2 linked regions of the Catalinimonas alkaloidigena genome follow. Each later gene encodes a partner of the first gene's protein in a complex. Links are inferred from orthologs where the notes say so. Each region holds a gene or a part of one and is shown in the gene's direction. Other genes may lie near its edges.

Region 1 (3,263 bases):
AAAGTAGCAATAGCTATTTATGAATCAGAAAAAACTGATCGCTGAGATTTCTGTCTTAGAACGGAAGGTCGAGTTGCTGGTAAGTCAGCACAATGCCCTGAAGGATGAGCTTAAACAGCTAAAAGAAGAAAACCAGACACTCAGGTCAGTTGTAGACGAAAAAAACGGGCAAATTGACCATTTTCAAAAGACATTAAAATTAAGTAAAATTGTAAACAACGCAGTAGCAGATCAAGACGATACTACTGAAATAAAGCGTACGATTAACGAGTACATCAGAAAAATTGATAAATGTATTGCTCAACTAAGTCAATAAATTGCGGAATATCTAATGGGTGAACTTTCAATAAAGATAAGAATAGGTGACCGAGAATACCCCATGAAGATTGAGGCAGAGGAGGAGGAGCAAATCAGAAAGGCCGGGCGAATGGTCAACGAACAGTTGCGTAGGTATAAAGATCGCTTTGGTACTAATGATAAACAGGATTTGCTGGCAATGGTTGCCTTTGATGCTTTCATGGAAAAAATAGACTATGAGAGAACACTTTCTGATATGGAAGAGAGGGTTTCAGACAAATTGGGTAATCTTAATAAGCTAATTAGCCGCGCCCTTACGCCTGAGCGTAGTGTCTGACCAAAAGCTATTACATTGTCAAATCTACTTATCACTTATCTGTATAACTGAACTTGTTAATATTTTCGCTCATCAGTAGTTAAACTGCTATTGTACATAGTGGTACTTTTTAACAAAACTCGGAAAAATGAGTGAAATGATATTTCTACTGTTAGCCGTAGCCATTGGTTCGCTGGGCGCAGGTATATTCATCGGCAAAGGCCTTTCTAATAAATCCAACTTAGACCAGGAAAGAAAACTTCAAAGCAGGGAAGAGGCAGTCAAAGAAAAGGAGCAAAAACTCAAGGAAGAAGCGGATTTTATCGTCCGTGAAGCCAAGATCAATGCGGAGAATATCAAGAAAGAGAAGATTTATGAGGCGAAAGAGAAATACTTAAAACTAAAATCTGACTTTGAGGAAGAGTCTAATCGCAAGAAAAACATACTGGTTACTAATGAGAATAAGCTAAAGCAGCGTGAACAGCATCTGAGGGAGCAAATGGAAAAAGTAAAAACTCAGGAAGCTGAACTCAGGACCAAAGAAGAAATGCTGGAGTCTCAGCAAGAACTCGTAAAAAAGAAACAGTCCGAACTTGATAAAATCAAGCAGCAGCAGGTGACTATACTCGAGAAGGCGGCAAGCCTTACTGCTGAAGAAGCGAAGCACCAGCTAATGGAAAGCCTGGAAGCGGAAGCTCGTACGCAGGCATCAGCTCATATCAAAAATATTATTGAAGAAGCTAAGCTTTCGGCTACCAAAGAGGCTAAGAAGGTGGTGCTGGAGACTATTCAGCGCACAGCTACTGAGCACGCTATAGAGAACTGTGTTTCAGTTTTTAATATTGAAAGTGACGACATTAAGGGTAAAATTATCGGTCGTGAGGGTCGGAATATTCGTGCCCTAGAAGCTGCAACGGGAGTAGAGATTATCGTAGATGATACTCCGGAAGCTATTATTATTTCCGGTTTTGACCCTGTTCGCAGAGAGATTGCCCGCCTTTCTCTTCATCGCCTCGTGACGGATGGCCGCATCCATCCTGCACGTATAGAGGAAGTGGTAGCCAAGACTACCAAGAATATGGAGGAAGAGATTATTGAGATTGGTGAGCGTACAGCCATTGACCTGGGTATTCATGGACTACATCCCGAATTGATTCGGATGGTGGGACGTATGCGCTTTCGTTCCTCTTACGGACAAAATTTGTTACAGCACTCTCGCGAAGTAGCTAACCTGGCTGCTACTATGGCTTCCGAACTTGGCCTGGCCCCCAAGCTCGCCAAACGTGCAGGTTTACTACATGATATTGGTAAAGTGTGGCCGGAAGAGCCGGAATTGCCGCATGCAATACTAGGAATGAAACTGGCCGAAAAATACAATGAGCACCCTGAAGTATGTAATGCCATAGGGGCCCACCATGATGAAATTGAAATGACATCTATTGTCTCTCCTATTATTCAGGCCTGTGACGCAATATCGGGATCGCGTCCTGGTGCTCGTCGTGAAGTAGTAGATTCTTATATTCAGCGCCTGAAGGACCTAGAATCGCTGGGTATGGACTTTGATGGCGTGAGCAAATGTTACGCCATTCAGGCAGGAAGAGAGCTGAGGGTTATCGTAGATGCAGAACATGTCACTGATGATCAGGCAGGCACATTATCGTACGAAATCTCCCGTAAGATAGAGAAAGACATGCAGTATCCCGGACAAGTTAAGGTGACAGTAATCCGCGAGATGCGCTCAATTAGCTATGCTAAATAAGTAGAAGGAAAACCTATAATGCATAACCGATAAGGCCTTGGCCTTATCGGTTATTTCGTATAAGACTATCAGTCTTCATCTTTTTTTACAGGTTTTAGCTCCCCATTTTCACGAACTCTTCCATCTAGCTTAAGAGCTGATTTTAGTATGTCTACGGTTTTTTCTAACTCTTCTAGCCTGTGGGTAAAAAGCCTTTCATCTGTACTTCCCTTAGTTTTATTTAGAAATTCAGTCGTGATCTTTCCTTTAATTTCCCAGATCTCTATCACGTCACTATAAGCCAGCTTATATGCTTTGTATTTAGGGTTATCACTCTTGAGCAATAACGTATTATTGTTGTCATGAAATACTCTTTTGGCAACAATACCATCGCTGGAAATAATCACACAAAGCTGATTTTCCTGTATGCTCTCAATTTTGTCCACGGCCTCAGTGATCACCACCTCATTTTCGCAGAGGTGAGGGTGCATGCTGTCACCACTGATATTAAACATGCGAAACTTTCCCTCCTCAAAGCCGGGAATGCGATAGGCTCCCAGGGTTTTAATGTACTCTGAATCCGCACAATTATCCGGATAACCAGCCTCAGCATCCTTATCTACAAAAGGAATCAGCTGGTTAGAAGTATTTTGCGAATTAGGAGGAGTACCCCGGGCCGTATCAATTTTCTGGTGTGAGAAAATTTCCCCCTGGCCAAAAAGTAACCAGTCAGTCCGTAGCTCAAACGCTCTAATGAGGCTATACATTGTGGAAACAGAAAGCATAGTTTTACCACTTTCTATTTGAGAAAGCGCAGCCTGCGTAATAGAGATCTTATTGGCAAAATCTTTTTGAGAAAGGTTTAGTAGCCTACGTAAGCTTAAAATACGCTCTTCCATATCAGTATGCAGT
Region 2 (3,247 bases), 2.8 Mb from region 1 along the record:
CTCCTCTAAGAAACCTAGTTTAAAATTTAGTACCGCTGCCTGAAAAGTATCCATCCGGCTGTTGCGACCCAGGCGAATGTGCTTATTTTTTTCTACTTGTCCATGACTGGCAATTTGCCGGCAGGCTTCTGCCAGTGCATCATCCAGGCTTACGATAGCTCCTGCATCCCCTATCCCGCCCAGGTTTTTGGTAGGATAAAAACTGAATGTCCCTAAATCTCCCCAACTACCTACTTTCTTTCCATCAATAGCTGCACCATGCGCCTGTGCGCAATCTTCTATGACTTTGATCTGATACCTGGCTGCAAGTGCACAGATTTTAGGCATATCTGCAGGGTAGCCGCAAAGATGGATAGGTATGATCGCTTTGGTCTTTGACGTTATTTTTGCTTCAATCTTTTCAGGGTCAATAGTATAGGTTTCAGGATGGTTATCTACAAATACGGGCTTTGCGTTAAGCAGGCATGTGGCCTCAGCTGCAGACATCCAACCATTGGCAGGAACGATCACTTCATCCCCCTCTCCTATCCCCAGGGCACGAAGCGAAATTTCCAGTGCATCGGTACAGTTAGCACAGGCAATCGTATGAGAGATATTCAGGTAAGTCGCAAAACTGTCTTCAAAAGCCCTTACAGCTTTTCCACCCAAAAGACTATCTTGGAGCATGACTTCATTGAGTAATCGTTGTATAGCAGAAAGTGTCTGCTTTTGTTGCCTGTACAGGTCCAGGAAAGGAATTTTCATGAAAAATGAAGCAATACGTTTTATTTAATGAATTTTTTTTAAAATTTACGGTCAATTATAATGAATACTTCTTATTAAAAGTACGTTAATCAAATAAGCCCTGTTTGAGGCACTCATTTTCGCTACTTCACTGATAAATTCGTTATACACAATAGTTATACACACAAATCTTAGTCATTTTTTTCTATGAAAAAAATTGCGGTATTGACCTCAGGAGGAGATGCACCTGGTATGAATGCCTGTTTGAGGGCAGTAATTAGAGGAGCAATCTATCACGGTATAGAAGCATACGGTATCAAATATGGATATAACGGCCTCATAGAAGGTGATATCTATAAAATGAAATCTTACTCGGTAAGTAATATTATCCAGAAAGGGGGTACTATATTAAAATCAGCCCGAAGTGCTGAGTTTCGTACCAAAGAAGGCAGGAAAAAAGCTTATCAACAACTACAAAGAAGAGGTATTGAAGGCCTGGTAGTGATTGGAGGTGACGGTACTTTTACCGGAGCCAGTATCTTTTATGAAGAATATGGCTTCCCTATTGTGGGAGCGCCCGGTACTATTGATAACGACCTGTACGGTACTGATTACACCATTGGTTTTGATACCGCGGTGAATACCGCACTGGAAGCAATTGATAAGATCAGGGATACAGCTAACTCACACGATCGTATTTTCTTCATAGAGGTGATGGGTCGTGATTCAGGCTATATAGCCATCCAGTCAGGTATTGGAGGGGGCGCAGAGCTGATTATGGTGCCCGAAACCAGTACTTCTATTGATGATGTAATCCATGACCTCAACCAGGGCCGAAATACTGAGAAGACTTCATCCATTGTGGTAGTAGCTGAAGGTGATGAAGAAGGCGGAGCAATGGAGGTAGTAAACAAAGTAAAATCAAGGCTTAAGGGGAAAGATCTTAAAGTATCCATACTGGGTCATATGCAGCGTGGAGGCGCTCCTACTGCTATGGATAGGATCATTGGGAGCCGATTAGGACTTGCTGCCTTAGAAGGGCTGCTAGGAGGTAAGAAAAACATGATGGCAGGTATCATCAACAATCGTGTGGTGTACACTGACTTCAAAGAGTGTATCAATACATCCAAACCACTAGAGCAGGATCTGTTGAGAATGGTCAAAATTTTGAGTATCTGATTAAATTTCTGGTATGGGCTACCTGCCAATTATTCTTGCCTTGCTCGGCTTTGTTTTTCTTTGGGCTATTGTGAATTATAATAGTATCAAAGTTAAGAAAGTGGAAGTCGAGCTGGCTTCTAGACAAGTGTTTCAGTTTGCCAGCCTACGCAATACCATCATCAAAAGAATGGCGAACATTGTGCATGAAGATGATACCCTGCAAAAAATTGTAGGACAGGTACGTGAACAATTGAATGAGCTCACCACGGATACCAATAGTACGCAAGAGAAAATAGAAGCGGAAAAAAAGGTAACTCAATCTGTAAACGATATACCAGAAGGTTATGTGAAAAATTCTGCGTATAGTGAGGCATACCATCAACTTCAGCTGGCTCAGAACAATTACCAGAAAGCAGCCTCCGTATATCATAAAAGACTAAAAGAATATCATGAGCTGCTCAATAGATATCCTTCTAAAATGGTAGCCAAGGTATCGGGGTTTAAGCCTGTCAGTGCTTAGTGTTATGCTGCATTAGTGTTAAGATGTTGATCATTTTAAGCCCAGAATTCTAACACTACTACATTAAGAACTACAATCTTATAAAACCTAAAACCATTATTCTATTCCTCCGGATCTTCTACCGAAGCAAATAAATTATTCAGTGTTTCTGCGTATGTAGGATGTGCCAGCACACCGTCTCTCAGGTCTTCGTAAGTCAAACCTCCCATCATTGCGATTTGAATCATTGACATCAACTCACCCCCGATGTCAGCCAGGCAAGAAGCTCCTAAAAACTGTTTTGTATCTGGATCTATTAGCACTTTCAGCAAACCTCGAGTGCGGTTAGCCTCTATCGCACGAGCTGCGTGAGACATGGGCATCTGAGAAATCTTGTACCTCTTGTTTTCTTTTTTTGCCAGTTTCTCATTCAATCCTATTCTCCCCAGTTCTGGCTTGGTGAACATCGTATATGGCACCATGCGGTTATTTATAGTTCTTTTCTTTTCACCGAAGAGGTAATCATTAATTATACGGAAATCATCATAAGAAATATGTGTAAATTCGGGCCCGCCCTTACAATCACCTAAAGCAAAAACGCCATTCACATTAGTTTCCAAATGTTTATTGACATCGATATAGCCATGCTTTTTAAGCTTGACATCTGTTTTTTCTAAATTCAGCGTTTCGGTATTGGGATCAGTACCTATTGCAATAAGTAAATGTGATCCTTGCAGCTCTTTTATGTTATCCCCTTTGAGGCTAACACTTATCCCGCTAGCTGTTTTCCTGACTTTGTCCAGTTGACTGCTTAAATAAATCGCTACGCCTTCCTCTTCTAAAACCTCCTGAATTGCTTCTGAT

What was found.
Region 2: rny (region 1) and pfkA share a complex: the UniProt entries of both Bacillus subtilis proteins name them as parts of the possible RNA degradosome complex. The link is inferred for Catalinimonas alkaloidigena from one-to-one orthologs.

What each region holds. Positions count from the first base shown.
Region 1 is NZ_JAQFIL010000001.1:6,725,525-6,728,787, reverse strand. What follows is about bases 135-3,066. They hold rny (ribonuclease Y), read left to right. Parts: upstream 135-761; coding sequence 762-2,372; downstream 2,373-3,066. Other genes in these bases: OKW21_RS27165 (XRE family transcriptional regulator), read right to left, coding at 2,441-3,066; OKW21_RS27175 (cell division protein ZapA), read left to right, coding at 332-634; OKW21_RS27180 (hypothetical protein), read left to right, coding at 135-316. Outside these bases: more of OKW21_RS27180, read left to right, coding at 20-134; more of OKW21_RS27165, read right to left, coding at 3,067-3,250. UniProt on the Bacillus subtilis protein: Endoribonuclease that initiates mRNA decay. Initiates the decay of all SAM-dependent riboswitches, such as yitJ riboswitch. Involved in processing of the gapA operon mRNA, it cleaves between cggR and gapA.
Region 2 is NZ_JAQFIL010000001.1:3,908,314-3,911,560, forward strand. Bases 1-2,916 are described here. They hold pfkA (6-phosphofructokinase), read left to right. Parts: upstream 1-930; coding sequence 931-1,902; downstream 1,903-2,916. Other genes in these bases: OKW21_RS15875 (DegT/DnrJ/EryC1/StrS family aminotransferase), read right to left, coding at 1-744; OKW21_RS15885 (hypothetical protein), read left to right, coding at 1,916-2,404; OKW21_RS15890 (mercuric reductase), read right to left, coding at 2,506-2,916. In the rest of the region: more of OKW21_RS15890, read right to left, coding at 2,917-3,247. UniProt on the Bacillus subtilis protein: Catalyzes the phosphorylation of D-fructose 6-phosphate to fructose 1,6-bisphosphate by ATP, the first committing step of glycolysis.